Regions from separate parts of the Secundilactobacillus sp. MJ173 genome, predicted to be linked through region 1. Evidence: predicted binding sites of a transcription regulator. Region 1 holds the regulator's gene; each other region holds the start of a gene.
What was found. Region 1 encodes HrcA, which represses chaperone genes, less so after heat shock. Its sites were predicted from a motif close to TTAGCACTCNNNNNNNNNGAGTGCTAA; they were not measured.
Positions count from the first base shown of each region.

Region 2: the regulator HrcA is predicted to act here: its motif matches at 2,551-2,577, upstream of groES (co-chaperone GroES).
Region 3: the regulator HrcA is predicted to act here: its motif matches at 4,935-4,961, upstream of AC6H04_RS01200 (Hsp20/alpha crystallin family protein).

Region 1 is NZ_BAAKGN010000013.1:20,750-27,957, reverse strand. Features, by position in the region: gene lepA (translation elongation factor 4) at 1-1,461, opposite strand, end outside; gene dnaJ (molecular chaperone DnaJ) at 1,635-2,792, opposite strand; gene dnaK (molecular chaperone DnaK) at 3,007-4,884, opposite strand; gene grpE (nucleotide exchange factor GrpE) at 4,933-5,571, opposite strand; gene hrcA (heat-inducible transcriptional repressor HrcA) at 5,587-6,630, opposite strand; gene ribF (riboflavin biosynthesis protein RibF) at 6,736-7,208, opposite strand, start outside.
Region 2 is NZ_BAAKGN010000060.1:99,176-106,383, forward strand. Features, by position in the region: gene AC6H04_RS09505 (APC family permease) at 1-227, opposite strand, end outside; gene groL (chaperonin GroEL) at 549-2,171, opposite strand; gene groES (co-chaperone GroES) at 2,231-2,515, opposite strand; gene AC6H04_RS09520 (redox-sensing transcriptional repressor Rex) at 2,798-3,436, opposite strand; gene AC6H04_RS09525 (ABC-F family ATP-binding cassette domain-containing protein) at 3,685-5,643, shown strand; gene tsaD (tRNA (adenosine(37)-N6)-threonylcarbamoyltransferase complex transferase subunit TsaD) at 5,722-6,750, opposite strand; gene rimI (ribosomal protein S18-alanine N-acetyltransferase) at 6,773-7,208, opposite strand, start outside.
Region 3 is NZ_BAAKGN010000009.1:24,197-31,404, forward strand. Features, by position in the region: gene AC6H04_RS01185 (DUF1836 domain-containing protein) at 337-864, opposite strand; gene AC6H04_RS01190 (cation-translocating P-type ATPase) at 1,001-3,325, opposite strand; gene AC6H04_RS01195 (aldo/keto reductase) at 3,478-4,326, shown strand; gene AC6H04_RS01200 (Hsp20/alpha crystallin family protein) at 4,396-4,821, opposite strand; gene fucP (L-fucose:H+ symporter permease) at 5,122-6,501, opposite strand; gene rbsD (D-ribose pyranase) at 6,563-6,958, opposite strand.

The sequences.
Region 1 (7,208 bases):
CTCACGGTAACCATCCAATTCATAATCCAATGAAGCATAGCCTTTAGTAGAAGACTTCAATTTATCAAAGAAATCGAAGATAATTTCCGAAAGTGGCATCTTATAGATCACATTCACCCGATAATCATCCAAATATTCCATCGTAACGAACTGGCCACGCTTCCGTTGGCAGAGTTCCATGACTGCCCCAACGTAGTCATTAGGCGTCATAATGGTTGCTTTAACGTAGGGTTCCTCAATGGTTTTAATGGCAGCAACGTCCGGCATCTCTGAAGGATTTTCCACTTCTTTGACCGTGCCATCAGCCAAATTAGCATGGTACGTCACGGAAGGTGCAGTAGTAATCAAGTCAAGGTTGAATTCACGTTCCAACCGTTCCTGAATCACGTCCATGTGCAGCATCCCTAAGAAACCGCAACGAAAACCAAAGCCCAGAGCCTGCGAGGTTTCGGGTTCGAATTCAAGCGCTGCGTCATTTAACTTCAGCTTTTCCAGTGCTTCACGAAGATCTTGGTATTTCGCATTATCAGTTGGATATAGTCCAGCGTATACCATTGGTGCCATTTCCCGGTAGCCAGGCAACGCTTTTTCTGCTGGATTAGCAGCGTTAGTCACTGTATCACCAACTCGCGTGTCCTCGATATCTTTGATGCTAGCCGTAATATAGCCAACTTCACCGGCAATCAATTGATCCCGCTTCAGTGGCTTCGGCGAGTTGACCCCAACTTCGGTGACATCATATTCAGCACCAGAATTCATTAGCCGAATCTTATCACCCGGCTTAACAGTGCCTTCAAACAGCCGAACACTAAGCACAACACCACGGTAATCATCGTAAATGGAATCAAAGATCAACGCCCGCAGCGGTGCTTCAAGGTCACCATCTGGCGCAGGCACTTTATGCACGATCTGTTCCAATAAATCTTCAATCCCGATCCCTTTTTTGGCACTAGCCATCACAGCATCAGAAGCATCGATCCCAATCACGTCTTCAACTTCTTTACGGACTCTTTCAGGTTCTGCTGAAGGTAAATCAATTTTATTGATCACCGGTAGAATTTCCAAATTATCATCGATTGCCAAATAAACGTTGGCCAGTGTTTGGGCTTCCACGCCTTGAGCAGCGTCCACCACTAACACAGCGCCTTCGCAGGCCGCCAAACTACGTGACACTTCATAAGAAAAGTCCACGTGCCCAGGGGTATCAATCAAGTGAAACTCGTACGTATGACCGTCTTTAGCGTCATACGTGAGTTCAACAGCATTCAGTTTAATCGTAATCCCGCGTTCTCGTTCCAGGTCCATATTATCGAGGATTTGGTCTTGCATATCACGCTTGGCAACGGTATCCGTCATTTCCAAAATGCGGTCAGCTAGCGTCGACTTCCCGTGATCGATATGAGCGACAATTGAAAAATTCCGGATATCTCGTTGGTGCGCCTTCATTTGTTCAAGATCCATGTGCATTTCTCCTACCTTTTAGTTTCAAACATACTAGTTATTATACCAGATACAGGACGTTATCACCTATACCGGTTAAAATTCACACCGAAACAGCAAAAAGTCGCCTGGTCAATGATCAACCATGCGGCTTTTTAATGTCCGTTAGAGTAAATGGTCATCGCTCCGCTGAACTAATTATCGAATGCATCTTTCATCTTGTCAAAAAAATTACCTTTGCCGTTGCCAACTTTCTCACCGCTAGCTTCAGCATAAGCCTTCAAAGCCACTTTTTGCTGCTTATTAAGGTTCTTAGGCGTCACAATCTTGACCGTTACCTTTTGATCGCCGCTGCCATTGCCACGAAGACGGGGAGCACCTTTACCCTTTAAGCGGAAGACCGAACCAGTTTGTGTGCCAGCTGGAATCTTCAACTTAACGTCACCGTGAACAGTTTGAACCTTAATTTCGTCACCAAGGGCTGCTTGCGTGAAACTGATGTCTTTATCCAAGTAGATATCGGCACCATCACGCTTAAAGACCTTACTTGGCGTCACACGGAACAAAATGAACAGATCGCCGTAAGGACCACCGTTCTCACCTGCTTCACCCTGTCCTTGAAGTCGCATTTGTTGACCGTCATCCACCCCAGCAGGGACGTTAACTTCAACTTCGTGCCGTTCTTCTTCGTGACCTGAACCGCCACAAGTTGGGCACTTTTCCTTAATTTCTTTACCAGTACCATGGCATACCGGGCAAACTTGCTGACTGCGCATCCGACCCAATGGTGTGTTGGTCTCAGTTGTCACGTAGCCAGAGCCACTACAGTTAGAGCAAGTCTCAGGACTAGTCCCGGGCTTTGCACCGCTACCATGACAAGTATGGCATTGTGCTTGCCGGTTATACTTAATCTTCGTCTTCTTACCGAAGATTGCTTCTTCAAACTTCAGCGTCATCTCATACTGCAGATCACGACCTGGTTGTGGTGCGTTGGGGTTACGACGACCGCCACCGGCGCCACCGCCGAAGAACGAATTGAAAATATCTTCGAAGCCGCCGCCACCAAAGCCACCAGCATCGCCGAAACCACCGAAGCCACCAGCTCCGCCAGCACCGCCGCCGAAACCTTGAGGCCCATCAGCTGAACCATATTGATCGTAGTTCGCACGTTTTTGCTCGTCACTTAAAACTTCATAAGCTTCAGTGACTTCCTTGAATTTCTCTTCAGCACCAGGCGCTTTGTTAATATCCGGATGGTACTTCTTTGATAATTGGCGGTAGGCCTTTTTAATTTCAGCTTGGGATGCATCTTTTGAGATTCCAAGCACTTCATAATAATCTTTACCAGCCATGTTAACCTCCTAAAAGTAAGCATTGTGTCCACCGCAATCATCCAATTGCTAGTTTATGACAACACATTTGGCCTATTGAAATGACCGTCTTAAGTCACATATGATCATTTAAACCAATAATCGTTCACTCAAGTAGAATAGCATATTTCCTACAAAACAAAAAGCCAAAGCCCGCGTTTGAGCCTTGACTTCCTGTCTGCTATCTCGTTAATCATTACTTTTTATCGTCATCATTAACTTCTGAGAAGTCACCGTCAAAGGTCTTACCGTCGCCCTTGCCATCATCAGTTTTACCTGATTGGTCGCCACTTGCTTGGGCACCATCAGTGCCGTCAGCAGCACCCTTTTGGTCTTGAGCTTGTTGATAAAGTTTAACTGAAAGGTCTTGGACGATCTTGTTCAAGTCATCCTTCTTAGTCTTCATTTCTTCGACGTTGTTATCATCTTGAGCCTTCTTAAGTGCATCACGTGCATCCTTGGCTTTTTGAATTTCGTCGTCTGAAACTTTGCCCTTAACTTCGTCCAAAGTCTTATCAACCGTGAAGAGTAATTGGTCAACTTCGTTCTTCAAGTCAGCCTCTTCCTTACGCTTCTTGTCGGCTTCTTCGTTTTCTTGAGCTTCCTTCATCATCTTGTCGACTTCTTCGTCTGACAGACCACCGGAACTCTTGATGGTAATCTTTTGTTCCTTACCAGTACCCTTATCCTTGGCTGAAACGTTAACGATACCGTTCCGGTCAATGTCAAAGGTAACTTCGATCTGAGGAACACCACGAGGTGCAGCTGGAATGTCAGTCAGTTGGAAATTACCCAAGGTCTTGTTGTCAGCAGCCATTGGCCGTTCACCTTGCAGCACGTGAATATCAACGGCTGGTTGGTTGTCAGCGGCAGTACTGAAGACTTGTGACTTGCTGGTTGGAATCGTTGTATTACGGTCGATCAACTTAGTGAAGACACCGCCCATGGTTTCAATACCAAGTGAAAGTGGCGTAACATCAAGCAAAACAACGTCCTTAACATCACCAGTTAAGACACCACCTTGAACAGCGGCACCTAAAGCAACGGCTTCGTCAGGGTTGATTGAGTGGTTAGGTTCCTTGCCAGTCCACTTCTTAACAGCTTCTTGAACAGCTGGAATCCGAGTAGAACCACCGTTTAAGATGACAACGTCAAGGTCGTCAGCAGATAACTTAGCGTCCTTCAAGGCGTTTTCAACGGGGATTCGAGTCTTTTCAACTAAGTCAGACGTTAATTCGTTGAACTTAGCACGCGTCAACGTGGTCTCCAAGTGAAGAGGGCCGTTATCGCCAGCAGAGATAAATGGCAGGCTGATTTGAGTTTCAGTCACACCTGACAAATCCATCTTAGCCTTTTCTGAAGCTTCCTTCAGACGTTGCATCGCCATCTTATCCTTAGAAAGATCAATGCCGTTATCAGCTTTGAATTGTTCGATCAACCAGTTCATGACACGCTTATCGAAGTCATCACCACCAAGGTGAGTATCACCATTAGTAGAAAGAACATCGAACACACCGTCACCTAAATCAAGGATGGAAACATCAAAGGTACCACCACCAAGGTCGTAAACCAAGATCTTTTCATCAGCATCCTGCTTATCAAGCCCATAGGCTAATGAAGAAGCGGTTGGTTCGTTGATGATTCGCTTAACTTCCAAGCCAGCAATCTTACCGGCATCCTTAGTGGCCTGACGCTGAGAATCGTTAAAGTAAGCTGGTACAGTGATAACCGCTTGGGTTACCTTGTCGCCAATATAATCTTCAGCAAAGTCTTTGATGTACTGCAAAATGTAAGCAGAGATTTGTTCTGGTGTGTAGTCCTTACCTTCAATGTTAACTTTGTAGCCGGCTTCACCCATGTGACTCTTAATTGAAGAAACCGTGTTGGGGTTAGTGATTGCTTGACGCTTAGCTACGGCACCAACGGATGGTTTGCCATCTTTGAACGCTACAACTGAAGGAGTCGTACGGCCACCTTCTGGATTAGGAATAATTTTAGGTTCTTTACCTTCAAGAACAGCGACTGCTGAGTTTGTAGTCCCTAAGTCAATACCAATAATTTTATTACTTGCCATGAATAATTTACCCTCTTTGTTTTAAGTTTGATTCAAGCGATTGCGTTATTATTGCGCGACCATGACCATTGCTGGACGAAGAACCCGATCCTTCAAACGATAACCTTTTTGCAGAACCTTGGTAACGTGATCTTTTTGATCATCTGACTCTGCTGGAACCGTCTGAACAGCTTGGTGAATATTAGGATCGAACTTCTCACCTTCAGCCTTGATTTCAGTGACACCATTACTGGTTAACGCATCCATCAAGTGCTTTTGAACCATTTCAATTCCCTTTTTAAAGGATTCAGCCTGTTCACCTTCAACTGGCGTACTCAGTGCACGTTCCAGATTATCCAGTGCCGGCAAAATATCATGTGCTAATTGCTGACCATCATACTTGATCAAAGCTGCCTGATCCTTTTTATTGCGATTCTGAATATTTTGAATCTCAGCTTCAGCACGCAAGTATTGATCAGAAGTCTTATCAAGCTGCTTTTGTAAGCTATCGACTTGTGCCAGCGCTTTTGCTAAAGCATCGTCAGTCGCAGGCTTCTTATCCTCTGCCGAAGTAGCTTTGTCTGCTGACTCAGCTGCATCGGTCTTTGGCTGTTGCTCGTTACCCTTTGCATTGTCGGCGGGCTGCTGTGTGTCTTTTTGCTCGTCCGTCTTGTTGTTTGCTGCTTGGTTTTCCTTATCTTCAGCCACTATAACACCCCTTTACTACTGATCAAAATAGCGATAATAATCAATGAGTCGTTGCGCTAGCTCCTGCCGGAAAGCACCGACTAAACCAATCATCCGTGAATATGGCATCCGCGTTGGTCCCAATAAGGCAATCACGCCTTTACCATGATCACCGGCCTCATAGGTTGCCGTAATCAAACTATAATCCTTTAAGATATCATTGGTCATTTCACTGCCAATCTTCACCTGAATGTGATCAGATGGCTGACCTAAAACATCTGCCATATCATCACTGTGATCCATCAAGGTGTACAACGATTTCAATTCATCCACGTCATTATTGTCGGAAAAGCTTAACAAGTTAAGACGACCACCAACGTAAAACCGCTCTTGAGCGGCCTTGGTTAAGACATCGCCAAATACCTTTAAGAAGCCTTCAGGTTGCTGTAAATAGTTGGCAACTTGCATAGGAATGTCAGACTTCAATGCCTCCAGCACCTCGTCTAACGGCTTACCGATCAACTGATCATTGATCAGACGAACAACAGCTTCAAGCTGGTCACCGGTGATCTTCGTGGTAATGTTAAACGTTTGTGATTCAACATCACCGTTATCAGTGACCAAAACGGCCATGACTTGTCGTTTTCCCAACGGTACCAGCCTAAAACCGCTTAGCCGGCTTTGTTTATGCTCCGGCTTAAGTGAAAAAGCGGTATACGACGTCAAATTGGATAAAATTTTTGCCGATGTTTCAATGATCTCGTCAATTTTTAAAAACTGACCTTCGAGTGAAGACTTAATGATATCAATGTCATTGGCTTTGATCGGATCCGGCTGAACCAAATGATCCACGTAATAACGATATCCCTTTACTGAAGGAATTCGACCGGATGAGGAATGGGTCTTCGCAATCAACCCTAGTTCTTCCAAAGCGGCCATTTCGTTACGCACGGTTGCTGAGCTGACATGCATCGGTAGCTGTGCTGCTAGCGCCTTAGAACCCACAGGAACGCCACTGCTCGTATAATCGCGAACAATCGCTTTTAAAATCATATTCTGTCTGTCCGTTAACGTGATCATCACCTCTTTTTAGCACTCAGGTTACCCAAGTGCTAAGACACATATATAATGTATCAAACGCTGTTTTTTAAGTCAAGCATTCAGCTAACATTTTTAGCAATTAATTCATTCGAGTGCTAATTTGGTGATGGGATGTGCCTTAAAATAGCTTTTGGTGTCTTCCGCATCCTGATTTAGTTGGTGAACTAACCCTTCAACGGAATCAAATTTAACTTCACCACGCAAACGATAGTCCCATTCTACGGTCACGATTTCACCATAAATGGCTTCATGAAAATCGAGTAAGTATGCTTCAACCGTCACCGGACGACCCTCACCAAAAGTGACGTTGCGACCGATAGACGTCATAGCAGGATGCCACTGACCGTTAACTTTGACACGAGTGACGTAAACCCCGATACCCGGCAGCCAGTATTTGGCATCATGACTGACATTAGCGGTCGGAAAGCCCAGGGTTCTTCCCCGCGCTTCACCGTGCATCACTGTGCCAACGGTTTGATAGCGATAACCTAACAGACTATTCACCGTTTTGATATCTCCCTGATCCAGGTTGTGACGAATTCGTGAGGAACCAATTT
Region 2 (7,208 bases), on a different contig from region 1:
GCGAACAGTAAAATCAAGACTAACGCAGCTACCCAAAGTTGATACATCAATGCTGCTGCAGAAAGCGTGATTAAAACCGTTGTAATTTGTTCAGTCCCATATGCGACTGAAGATAACGCATCAGAAGAAAGTAGTGCCAGTGCCTTAAACTTGGTTAAAGCCTGTCCACCTTCGTCCGTTGTCTTCAACGGTTTACCAATGAGTAACCGTTTCAAATAACGCCACATGATTTTTACTCCTTTATCGACGAATAACAGCTATCAATCACAGGATAATAGTGACCGATAGCTCCTTTCGAAATTTAATATCTAAAATAAGTGAATGCCGCAAATGGGTATGCAAAATCAATAGGTATTGTACAACAAACTATCAGATGAAAGCAAGCTGGTAAAAGGTAAACTGAAATGGTTGAGATATCACCACTAGCCAACAACTCGTTTTAATCAAATTTTGACTTTCTTTGAAAACAAAAAGCATTCGCAATGTGGTTCATTGCGAATGCTTTCATCGTATTCAAACACAATCTATCAGATGTTTGAATGAATTTATTACATCATACCGCCCATACCTGGTTGAGCAGGTGCAGCTGGAGCAGCATCATCCTTTGGTTCGTCAGCAACAACGGCTTCAGTCGTTAACAGCAATGCTGAAACTGAAGCAGCGTTTTGAAGCGCTGAACGGGTAACTTTGGTTGGATCAACGATACCAGCCTTAACCATGTCTTCGTACTTGTTAGAAGCAGCGTTGTAGCCTTCGCCTGGCTTCAATGTCTTCATGTGTTCAACGATAACTGAACCTTCAACACCGGCATTTTCAGCGATTTGACGAACTGGTTCTTCCAAGGCACGACGAACGATTGCAACACCAGTAGCTTCGTCGCCTTCAGCTTCAACCTTTTCCACTTCTGGGATGACGTTGATCAAGGCAGTACCACCACCAGGAACAAAGCCTTCTTCAACAGCGGCACGAGTAGCGTTCAAAGCATCTTCGATACGGTACTTGCGTTCTTTCAATTCAGTTTCAGTTGCAGCACCGACACGGATAACGGCAACACCACCGGCCATCTTAGCCAAACGTTCCTTTAGCTTGTCACGGTCGAAGTCTGAAGTTGTTGCATCGATTTGAGTCTTGATTTCAGAAACACGTTCTTGAATTTGTTCTTTGGCGCCAGCACCTTCAACAATGGTTGTGTCGTCTTTAGTAACGTTAACCTTGTTTGCTTGGCCAAGTTGTTCAAGCGTAGCATCCTTCAAGTTCAAGCCCAAATCATCGGTAATAACAGTACCACCGGTCAATACGGCAATATCTTGAAGTTGTGCCTTACGACGGTCACCAAAGCCAGGAGCTTTAACAGCAACCACGTTGAAGGTCCCACGCATCTTGTTCAAAACAAGTGTTGGTAATGCTTCACCAGTAATATCATCAGCGATGATCAAGAGTGAACGACTTTGTTCAACAACCGATTGCAATAATGGCAAGATATCTTGAATGTTAGCAATCTTCTTGTCAGTAATCAGAATGTATGGGTTGTCCAAGTTAGCTTCCATCTTATCGTTGTCGGTAACCATGTACTGTGACATGTAACCACGATCAAACTGCATCCCTTCAACAACGTCCAAGCTAGTATCAACACCACGAGATTCTTCAATGGTGATAACCCCGTCGTTACCAACTTTTTCCATTGCGTCAGCAATCAAATCGCCGACTTGTTGGTCAGCTGAAGAAATAGATGCGATTTGAGCGATATCGCTCTTAGTGGCAACTTTGTGGCTCATCTCATGTAAAGCCTTAACAGCGGCGTCAGTAGCCTTTTCAATACCACGACGGATACCAACTGGGTTAGCACCGGCAGTCACGTTCTTCATACCTTCGTTAACGATTGCTTGCGTCAAAACAGTTGCAGTGGTGGTACCATCACCAGCAATGTCGTTAGTCTTTGAAGCAACTTCAGCAACTAACTTGGCACCAAGGTTTTCAAAGTGATCTGACAATTCAATAGCCTTTGCAATCGTAACCCCATCGTTAGTGATGGTTGGGTTACCATATGATTGTTCCAAAACCACGTTACGACCTTTGGGACCAATCGTTGTTTTAACTGTATCTGCTAACTTATCAACACCGGCAAGCATTGCTGACCGAGCGTCTTCAGAAAACTTAAGTTCTTTAGCCATAGTTTTACTTCACCTCATAAAATAATTTAGTTTAAAATTTTAGTCCAGTTACTTCTTAATTAGTCGACAATTGCGACTAGGTCTTTTTCATGGACAACGAGATATGAGTCACCGTTATACTTAACTTCAGTACCTGCGTATTTATCAAATAAGACAGTGTCGCCTTCTTTAACACTTGGCGCAACCTTTTCACCATTGTCAAGCACACGGCCACTACCTACGGCAACAACCTTGCCAGTTTGTGGTTTTTCCTGAGCATTACTTGCTAGTACGATACCACCAACAGTCTGTTCTTCTTCTTCTTGTGCTTGTAAAATTACACGGTCTCCTAATGGTTTTAACACTTGAATCCCTCCAATAAATATAAAGTTTAGCACTATTAGCACTCATCTAACATAAGTGCTAATCACAATTAATACTATAAAATTATTCCCACCCAAATGCAAGCCATTTACCTAAAAAAAGCACGATTTACTAAATCTTTTACATTGTCTTCGGTTTCCTAACAAAAGTAAAAGTGGCTCAACTACCAGTACATCAACTGATAATCGAGCCACTTCATTTAATTAAGTATTGAATACTTACCTGCGAAAACAGCAAGTCGCTATTCTCGCATTTGCAAATAATTACTCTTCTTCATTATAATGATCTAAAAAGTAGATCAACGTTTGCAGTTCATTAGTCAAATCAACGTTTTGGACCCGTACGTTTGTTGGCACGGATACTCGTAATGGCGTAAAGTTAAGAATCCCACGAACGCCACCCGCAATGGCATCGTCCGTGACGTTTTGAGCAACTGATTCTGGAACCGTCAAAATCACAATCTTGATTTGCTGATCCTCTAGCTGCTTACGTAATTCCGACATGGGATAAATCGGAACACCGCTCTGAACGGTATTTGCTAAATCTGGGCGGACATCAAACGCCGCACTGATCCGCACATTACTGTTCTGATGAAAATTAAAGTTCAGCAGGGCATTTCCTAAGTTACCCACACCAATAAGCGCAGCATTAGTTAGTTTGTCCTGATTTAAAATCTTTTTGAAGAACTTTAACAAACTATCAACATCGTACCCGTATCCTCGTTTTCCAAGTGCACCAAAATATGAAAAGTCACGACGAATCGTGGCCGAATCAACCTTAACGGCCTCTGAAAGTTCTGTTGATGATACTCGATTTTTATCAGAATCATGCAAAATATTGAGATAGCGGTAATAAATCGGTAATCGTTTTGCAGTGGCCTTCGGAATCTTTGTTTCTGCCAATTTCTCTTCCTCCTTGTGAATTTACCTAATTAAAAATACCTTAGAAAACGAATCTTTTATCATCAAAATAATTGCGAATTTCTAAAATAAATAAGTTTGTGAAAACATCATTCTAGTTAATTGTAGCATATTGGGGCGATTTGTGAAATAATTTTCAATAAAAAATCCATGAACATTTTACCAAACCTATCAGTATCTCACTAATTAATGGTAGAATAGTTTCACAATAGAAAGGCAGCTGATACGACATGTTATTACAGGTCCAACAAGTAACACGCCGGTTCGGCGCGGATACTCTTTTTGATAATGTCAACCTAGATGTCCCTGAACACGGTCGGGTGGCTCTCGTGGGTCGAAACGGTGCTGGTAAATCGACTCTGGTCCGCATGATTACGGGTATTGACGCTCCGGACGAGGGGCAAATTATTTACAAAAAAGGCATGACCATTGGGTATTTAGCTCAAGATACCGGACTCGATTCTGATAAATCAATTTGGGAAGAAATGGCCAGTGTCTTCCAAGAACTTCAGGATCAAGAAGATGAACTGCACCGTTTGGAAGAACGGATGAGCGACCCAGAAGTGATTAATAATAAAGAACAATTTGAACAACTTTCAAAAACTTACGATCAACGGCAAACTTCCTTCAAAAATAACAATGGTTACGGCTACCGTGCAGAAATTCGTGGTGTTCTACACGGTTTCGAATTTGGCGAAGAGGATTATGGACGCTCGATCAACGAATTGTCTGGCGGACAAAAAACCCAGTTAGCGTTAGCTAAGCTACTGCTCGAAAAACGTGATTTATTAGTTTTGGATGAACCTACTAACCATTTGGACGTTGAAACCTTAACTTGGCTTGAAGGCTATATTCAATCTTATAAGGGTGCCCTACTGATTGTTTCTCATGACCGTTATTTTTTGGATCGACTGGTGACTGAAGTCTACGAAATGTCTATGGGAACAGTCTTACACTTTCATGGCAACTATTCAGCCTACGTCACGCAAAAGGCAGCCCAATTGCAACGCCAATGGAAAGAATATGATAAACAGCAACATAAAATATCTCAGCTAGAAGATTTTGTTAACCGCAATATCGTGAGAGCCTCAACAACCAAACGGGCGCAAGCTAGACGTAAACAACTTCAGAAAATCGACCGTATACAGCGGCCTGAAGCTGATGATAAAGTCGCTCACTTTGCGTTCACTCCCCGTCGTCAAAGTGGCAACATCATTTTGACTGTAAAAGATCTGGCAGTGGGTTACGAGCCTAGCAAAGTATTAGCCCAACCAGTTAATATCGACATCAAAAAGCACCAAGCTATTGCCATCGTGGGTCCCAACGGCGTCGGTAAATCAACCCTCTTAAAAACCATTCTGGGAAAAATTCCTGCACTCGCTGGCAAAGTAACCTTTGGCACTGGTGTCGATACTGGTTACTATGACCAAGAACAAAAATCATTACACGGTAATAAAACGGTTTTAGCCGAACTTTGGGACGACCATCCTACGACACCTGAAAAAGATATTCGCACGATTCTCGGCAGCTTCCTATTTACTGGAGAAGATGTGGATAAGATGGTTCACAGTCTCAGTGGCGGTGAAAAGGCACGGCTACTGTTAACAAAACTTGCGATGAAGCACGATAATTTCCTGATTTTGGACGAACCTACTAACCATTTGGATATCGATAGCCGACAAGTGCTTGAAAACACACTGAACGATTTTGATGGTACGATCCTGTTTGTTTCTCATGACCGTTACTTTATTAACCAAGTAGCAACTTCGGTAGTTGAACTATCAGCTAAGGGCTCTGAACTATTCCTTGGGGATTACGATTACTTCATCGAAAAGAAGCAAGAACAGGCCGCTGTTGCAGAAAAGAAACAAGAAGAAGCGCTGGAAAAAGATCCCAGTCTTGCCGTTAAACCTGTTAGTCAAAAAAAGCAAAATTATCAGCAATCAAAGGAACGACAAAAACAAGAACGAAAATTAGCGCGCCAAGTCGAGACATTAGAGCAGCAACTTAACGACTTCACCGAGAAAAAGGGCCAGATAGAAACTACCATGACTCAGCCAGAAATCTTTTCCGACCAAGCGAAAATGGCAGAATTGCAAAAACAGCTCGAAGAAATAACTAAGCAAATAGAATCAACCGAAAATAATTGGGAGGAAGCTTCTTTAACACTAGAAGATTTATCCGACTGATCGTATAAAACACAAAAACAGATTTCCATTTTTCGGAAATCTGTTTTTTAGTACTTTATTTGCCTGTATACAGCTTCTCTATGATGCCATCCAATCGAACTCAAGACTAGGATCAGCATTTAAAGTCATGTCGCCGAACTGTTTCAGTTGATAACTAACATATCCCGCCGCACCAATCATCGCTGCGTTATCCCCACAAAGTTTAAGTGGTGCTTTAATGAAATCAACGTTTTCAAAGGCTTGCAGTTCTGAATCTAATCGCTCACGCAACCCCTGATTAGCAGCAACACCGCCGGCCAAAATCAGTTGTTTTACAGAATAGGCATCAAGCGCCCTAACAGTTTTATCAGCTAAAACATCCACTACCGCTTGCTGGAAGCTAGCCGCTAAATCTTCCCGCTTTAGTGTTTCGCCAATTTGATCTGAATGGTGAACTGTATTTATGAAAGCACTCTTCAATCCACTAAAACTGAAATCAAATGATTCAGAATCATCCATCGCCCGCGGAAAGTTAAACGTATCCTGACCTAAATGAGCAAGACGGTCCACTTCCTTACCTGCCGGATAGTTAATTCCCAGTACCCGACCGATTTTATCATAAGCTTCACCAGCTGCATCATCGCGTGTTTCACCGATAATTTCAAACTGTCCTGGTCCAGCCATATAAACTAATTCAGTATGACCACCTGATACTAACAGCGCCAATGCAGGAAATTCGATTGGCTTTACATAACGGGCAGCATAAATATGACCAGCCATATGATTGACAGGAATTAACGGTAAATCATGGGCGTAAGCCACTGTTTTGGCCGCGGTAACCCCTATTAACAAGGCACCCACTAACCCTGGTCCGTACGTCACAGCTACCGCTGACAAATCATCATAAGTCACTGAAGCTTCTGACATCGCTAAATCAATGCAATCCGTAATTTGCTCAATATGATGTCGGCTAGCAACTTCGGGTACCACACCACCAAACCGCTGGTGACTTTTGATTTGAGTAGCAACAATATTAGAAAGGATTTTTTCACCATTCTCAATCACTGCCACACTGGTTTCATCACAACTTGACTCAAAGGCCAAGATTAAATTACGTTCCACGTTCAATTCGCTCCCTTTGTGACTCTCTTTATACGCTAAGTTTCATTAAAATTGCGTCTTCATCCGGATGAGTATAGTACGCTTTACGGACATTAATGGCGCTAAACCCGATTCGCTGATAGAGCTGTCTGGCAGCCACATTAGATTCTCTGACTTCCAAAAATACCTGCGTATTAGCTTCCAATGACGTAACGAGACGACTCATCATTTTAAATGCCCAGCCATTTCGCTGGTATGTCGGATCCACTGCCACACCGGTAATATCAACTTGATCCAGTACTTTAACCGCCCCAACGTAACCTACCAGCTGGTCACCATTATAGATCACCGTATACACACGATGAGCGGCCTCCATGTCAGACTGAAAATCTTTTAGCGTCCAACCCGTACCGTTGGTGTAAGCCCGTGTTGCAATACGGGCACAGGCTTCAACTAAGGGCAATAAGTCAGCTTCGGTTACGATT
Region 3 (7,208 bases), on a different contig from region 1:
AACCCTCCATCATGAAAATACTGGTTAATTTCTTTGTTATCTCTTTCACAAAGACTATAATATCATACTTTTTTTAAATGTAAATAGCTAAAATTAATTTGTTTTTTAATGATTTTTACTTGAAATCATCCTTATCATGTCGGTATATACAAGTGTTTTCATTGACAAAACAGGAATGTAAGCGGTTAACTTTATAGTTTGTGAAATTAAATACTATCGTTCAAGAAAGCGAAAATTTTCTTGAAAATAATTTTCATAATTGGCTTGAACCCTATCGTACTGGCATTCAAAAGCCAAATAAAAAAGTTCCGTAATAAATCGGAACTTTTTCAACGACTATTTCACTTTTTTAATGGGCTTAATTGGCTTCTGAATCATCCGCAGTAACTGCTCAGATTGGATCCGGTTTAAAATCGTATCGGCAGCAACCTGCATCAGCTTATCGTTCAAAGTTTTAGCAGGCGCTTCTGGTTGGCCTTGACCCAGATTCTTCAATGCAGTATTCAACACATCGATAAAATTATCGTAGGCCTGTTTGGGGAAGTCCCCCGCCGTTACTTGATCGATGCCATGTCGAATGGTTTCGGTTGAAAAGAGTGGTTTTAACAGCCCAATCAACAATAGATCCGCTAACTGCATGGTCTGATATTTCTTTTTGACTGGTGCAATAATCACCTGATGCTTAACGTAATTATTGATCATTGCTGGCGTGATGGGTTCAACACCTAACTGACCGATGGCATCATTAACAAAAGCCACGACCTGATCCATATACAAATCAAACTTGGGCAATTCACTCCAATGCGGTAACTTAACCTGACGAATCTGAGCTTCCCAGCGGTTATATTGATCGAATTCTGCCATTTTAGCCACTCCTTTATATAGTATATTCAACTACTTTACAATTATTGTAACACTTTTATCTAGTTTTATAAACTAGATAAAAGAAAGTTAAATAAAACCCGCTAGTTAATCTCACTGCGGGTCTAAAATCATCACATTAGCGCCAATTGATTCGCGCCAGTATTCGTTTACCAATAACTTCTTGAACCAAGTAAAAAAAGGGATAAATGCTAGCTAGTAGCGGCAGATAAACCAGTGCCATCTGCCAATTGAAGATACCTTCCAAAGAAAACAGCTTGCCAAAGAAAAGAAAAATCAAGGCGAAGCAACCTGCCATTAATAGTACCAACGCCAGTTTTAGCCGATTAAGCGGTCTGGCAACCATCAATAAAGCCACCAGACAAACAGCACCCGTCAACAGCACCGAAAGCGTCGAGGTCTCGGCGTAATTTAAATGAAACTGCACGCCACCTATTAAATCAATCACCAAAATATAAGCCACCACGCAAATAGCTGCTGGTGCTGCAATCACCATCACCTGTTTCATAAACTGTCCTGAAATTCGCTGGTAATTTGGTTCTAGTGCCAAAACAAAGGTGGGGATTCCTACCGTTAGGACTGAAATTGGCGTTAGCTGGATGGGTTGGAAAGGATACCCGTTGTGCATAAAAATAAAGATCAGACTTAATGCTACAGAATACATCGTTTTAATTAAAAACAGGGATGCCACCCTTTCAATGTTGTTGACAACTCGTCGACCCTCATTAAGCACGTTGAGCATGGCGTCAAAATTCGAATCAACTAAGACGAAATCAGCAATACTTTTAGCCGCTTCACTGCCGCTAGCCATTGCGATACCGCAATCCGCTTGCCGCAATGCTAAAATATCATTCACACCGTCACCGGTCATCGCAACTGAATGCCCCGCCCGCTGCCAAGCCATCACTAACTGTTTCTTCTGTGCGGGCGTCACACGGCCAAAAACGGTATATTTAGCGACTAATTGATCATAATCAATGTCACCTTCTAGGCGACTCATATCAATTAATCGCGACCAGTTTTTGATACCGGCTCGTGACGCAATGTTCGCCACTGTGGTTGGATTATCACCGGAAATGACTTTGAGGGCAACATCTTGATTCTGAAAGTATCGAAACGTCTCAACGGCGTTTTCACGAATTTCATCTTCGATTAAAATTAAGCCAAGTACTGTGACATCGCCTAGATTATCAGTATTCATTTCAGAAGTCTGGGCAATGCAGAGTACCCGATATCCCTCCGCCGCATATCCTTCAATCTGCTGTGCCAAACTGGCCGGTACCTGCTTGAGAACAAATTCTGGTGCGCCAATGACGTAGTTGCCTTGTTGAACACTGACACCGCTCCATTTCCGAGCTGAAGAGAACGGCACCACCTTAGTCGGCTGCCATCCCGGATTGGTTAAAACACTATTCAACGCACGGGCAGTTTCGTTATCGTCCCCGATGGCGTTAATGGTACCGCCAATCATCAGTTTCAACTGATCTAACGTCTGTTGATGCAGCGGAATTATTTTACTCAACTGGAGCTTGCCACTGGTAATAGTTCCCGTCTTATCTAATCCCAGAACATCAACGCGTGCCAAACTTTCGATGGCCGGTAATTCTCGCACTAAAACACGGCGCCGAGCAAGATTCATTGCTGAGACTGCTAGAGAAACCGACGTCAGCAAGACTAATCCTTCGGGAATCATGCCAATCATGGCAGCCGTTGTCCCTAGGATAGCCTGGTTAATACTACTATGATTTAATAAACGCGAAATAAAGAGTACGGTTCCCAGCGGTACGATAACGATGGTTAAAACTTTAATTATCCGATTAATGGTATTCAGCAACTGACTATTGGTGCTTTCTCCAGACTGAACTTCACCCGACATGGTATTGATAAAACTCTTCGCCCCAACATGGGTTGCTTGCACTACGGCTTGGCCACTGACCAGAAAACTGCCGGAAATCACCGAATCACCAGTTGTCTTAGCAATCGGTGTTGCTTCACCGGTAATTTGCGACTCATCCACTTCAATCCCCTTAGTCGCTAAAATCAGGCCATCAACTGGCAGCTGGTCACCACGATGCATCAGCAGCAGATCATCTTGGACGATTGCATCTTGATGAAGTTCTACCGTTCCGCTAGCTCGTTTAACCTCATAAGTGGATTCAGATAACAGGCTCATTTTATCAATTTGGCGCTTAGAACGAATTTCCTGAAAAATACCAATAGCCGTATTCACGATGGCAACTCCTAAAAACAGCTCGTTTTTATAGCTACCGGTAATCAGTACCAAAGCACCCAAAACCACGTTGATCAGGTTGAACCAAGTCAGTAAGTTATCCCGAAAAATGGCCTTTATCGAACGCGTTAACGACGGAGCAGGTTCGTTTTGCCGTCCGGTATCGATTCGCTGTTGTACTTGTTCAGCTGTTAAACCTTGTGAACTCGGCATGCTCCAAACCACCTTTCGTATCTCTTACTAACATTGTACAAAATTTATGAACAACTTGGGCTAATCTACCGATTTCTTTAAAGAAAAGCCAATATTTGTAAGCGCTTTTGCTATAATAAAAAGGAAGACTATCAGAGAAGGAGTACCAATTTATGGCTGAAACAACGATTAAACTGGCTGATGGCAACGAAATGCCACTGGTTGGCTTTGGAACTTACTTAATTAACACACAAGAGCTGATGGATACATCCATTAAAACCGCATTTGATGCTGGTTATCGACTATTTGACACGGCTCAACTTTACCGTAACGAGGATTTTCTGGGACAGACTTTAGTCAACCTGCAGATTCCTCGCGACCAGATATTCATCACTTCAAAGGTTGCCGAAATAAGTCAAGGATACGATAATACAATCAAAAGTATCGATGGCTCTCTAGAACGGCTAAAGACTAACTATCTTGATTTGTTATTGGTTCACTGGCCGGTACAAGAGTATTTCTTCGATACCTGGCGGGCGCTGGAAAAGCTTAAGGCCGACGGAAAAGTAAAATCGATTGGGGTTTCTAACTTTAGCGTGGCACATTTAGAGCTATTAAAGACTCAGGCAAAAGAGATGCCCGTGGTTAACCAAGTTGAGCGACACCCGTACTTGAATCAGCGGGGATTGGTGGCATTTGATAAAGCCCAAAATATCGTGACGCAAGCATGGAGTCCACTGGGGCGTGGCGTGACGCTAGATAACGAAATGCTGAAAAAAATGGCTGATCACCACCACGTTTCAGTTGCACAGCTGATTCTAAAGTGGCACCTGCAAAATGGTGTGGCTGTCATTCCAAAGTCTAAGACGCCTAGTCGAATTATTGAGAATCATCAATTGGACTTTGAATTATCCGAGGATGAAAGTGGCATGATCGACTTACTGAATCGTAATCAACGAACTGGTGATGATCCAGAAATTGTTTATGAAACTGGTAAACAGTACAAGGTTTACAAGGAATAGGCAGAAAAAAGCGTACCGAAAATTTTCGGTACGCTTTTTTAGTGGCTGCAATCAAATCATGTTCAGTAATTAGTCAATCGCAATGTGGTGGCTATCCTGCTTATCCTCAGTCATTTTTGGCAAAGTCAGTTTAAGAATTCCGCCATCATAAGTTGCTTTGACATTATCCTCATCAACGCCTGGCAGATAGAAGCTGCGGGTAATGTTGCTTGAGCTGCGTTCTTGACGGAGAACACGGCCCTTTTCATCCTTATCTTCCTTATCTAAGTTGTGAACGGCATTGATCCGTAGCGTGTTGTCCCGATAATCAATGTGAATGCCATCCTTCTTAAAGCCGGGTAGTTCAGCGGCGACTTCATAACCCTCGTCGTTTTCTTTAATATCAGTCTTCATATCATCACTGCCGAAGAATTTCTGACCAAAGTTACCGAAGTCGTTGAAGAAGTTCATTGGATCCAAATCGTTAAAGTTTCTGTTTGCTAAATAGTTAGTCATAGTGAAAAACCCCTTTCAGAATTTTAAACTAAGGTTAGTGGACAAGTGGTTCTTATCTCTTTACCAACCTTACATTGTTTATATTAGTCAGTATTGGTCAGGAATGCAAGAAATTAGCACTCGAATATTGAGAGTGCTAATTTCTTTTTTAATAATCCCCATAAACGCCTATTTTTCGGTATTTAAAAAAGTCTTCGAACGGGTATACAAATCACAGTTCGAAGACTTTTATTAGTTTTGACGACTAAAGGTCAAACTTTTTAAACATTTATCACTCAAATATACATCGCGATTTGATGACTAGTGTTCCTGAATTTCGTCAGGATGCTTTTTCTCGAAACGGTATTCAAGGAAGAAGTAAACCGTAATGTAGAGGAAGCAAAGTGCTGGCACAATGAATGAAAACTGCATAGAGCCAGATAAATCTGAAACCACACCTTGGATAGCTGGAACAATCGCCCCACCAATCAAGGCCATGACGATAACCGCACCAGCCGTTGCCGTATACTTCTTTTCTTTAACTTGATCCAACGTATGTGTATAAATGGTTGGCCATTCAGGACCAAAGAAAAAGCTGGTCATAATGGCTGCGTAAACCGCCGTCATGTTGGGAATCGTAAAGGTCAAGATAAGACTAATGACCCCAAGCAATGAATAAACGGTCAAAGTACCAGTGATCGAGAAGCGACTCATAAAGGTATTGGCAACCAACTTACCTACAAACCAAGCAATGTAACTAAAAATCATGAAGGTTGAAGCTGCTGAATCGGTAATACTGTGGTTTAAGTTCAAAGCCAACCGAATGGTGAACGACCAAACAGTCGTTTGAAGACCGGCGTAAATAAATTGGGTGAAGACACCCTTTTTGAAACCAGTATTATGCCAAAGGTACTTGATGGTTTCGCCTAATGCTGGGCGTTCTTCTTCAGCAACGCCACCTTCAACTTTAGCTTCAGCAGTGGCCTTTGCTCGTGGCATAGGAACCAAAGCAAAGATGATCAGCATCACGATCAAAACGATCAAGATGTACTTGTATGGCCGCAACGTTAATTGCAACATCTTTTCACCGTAAGCAATCCGAGCAGCACCGTGCATGTGAGCCATCTTATCAGATAAGTTACCAACCGTACCAAAGATCAGGTACTTTCCAAGCAAAATCCCAGTAATATCACCTAATGGAACAAGGGTCTGTGAAAAGTTCAAGCGCAACGTCGCATACTGCTTCGGTCCAAGCATTGAACTATAAGTATCACTAGCGGTTTCAAGGAAGCTCAAACCAATCGCAATCGCAAAAATAGCCACCAGGAACATGCTATAAGTTGCAACTCGCGAAGCTGGGAAGAACATTGCACAACCAAGAATATAGAAAATCAATCCGGTCATAATAGCGAATTTATAACTGTTCTTTTTAATAATTAATGATGCTGGAATCGCAATTAAGAAATAACCACCGTAGAAGGCACTTTGAACGAAGGCCGTAGCGGCATCGTTCAGTAAGAAAACCGTCTTGAACTGAGTGATTAAAATATCGTTTAAACTAGCAGCAGCTCCCCAAAGTGGGAAAATCAATGATACTAGGATAAATTGAAAAACGGGGGTTTTGCTTAAGTAGCCATCGGAAAGCTGTGTCCAGCCATGGGTCTTTTTAACACTGGTGTCTTTGGTTTCAGTAGTTTCCATGTTATAAACTCCTTTAGAATGATGATTGCGTTAGATAAAACCTTTTACTATAATCAAAAATTTAGAAAGTGACGCCTGATTCCAAAATAATGTTTGAGAATGGGGTCATTTCCCCCGTTCGAACAAAAGCATGGGTGTTAGCCAAGTTCTTCTTCAAATCAGAGTGAGGCATAAAGGCAACTTCAACGTCTGGCATAAGATCTTGAATGGCCTTCAGTTGATCAGGGTTTTGCGTCTTGATTTCATCAGCCAAGTAAATTTTTTGAACTTCTAATTCACTTAAAATATTCTTCAAAACATCAATAAAACTGGGTAATTGCTTAGTTAATGCCAAATCAATTTTCTTAGTACCCATGGGTACAGGCATACCAGCGTCACCAATACTGAGCCAGTCCATGTGACCCATCCCGGCAATGACCGTAGATAATTCTGAGTTAATGACAGTTGTTTTCTTCAAATTAAAACATCCTTTCACAAATCCGACAGTTAAATAATTGAATAATAACGATCAGTATAATAAGCACAAAATTTCGTAAACCGTTTTACCTCACAAAAAATACCGTATATAAACTAAAGTTCCACACAAGAAATTAGATTATCATAACCTGTAAACGATTGCAATAGCTAGGAACAAATGAAAATTAAATCGTGTATATTTTCACTAACTATGAAAGCGAGCTTTCATTGGAATTGAAATTTTTTCGTCA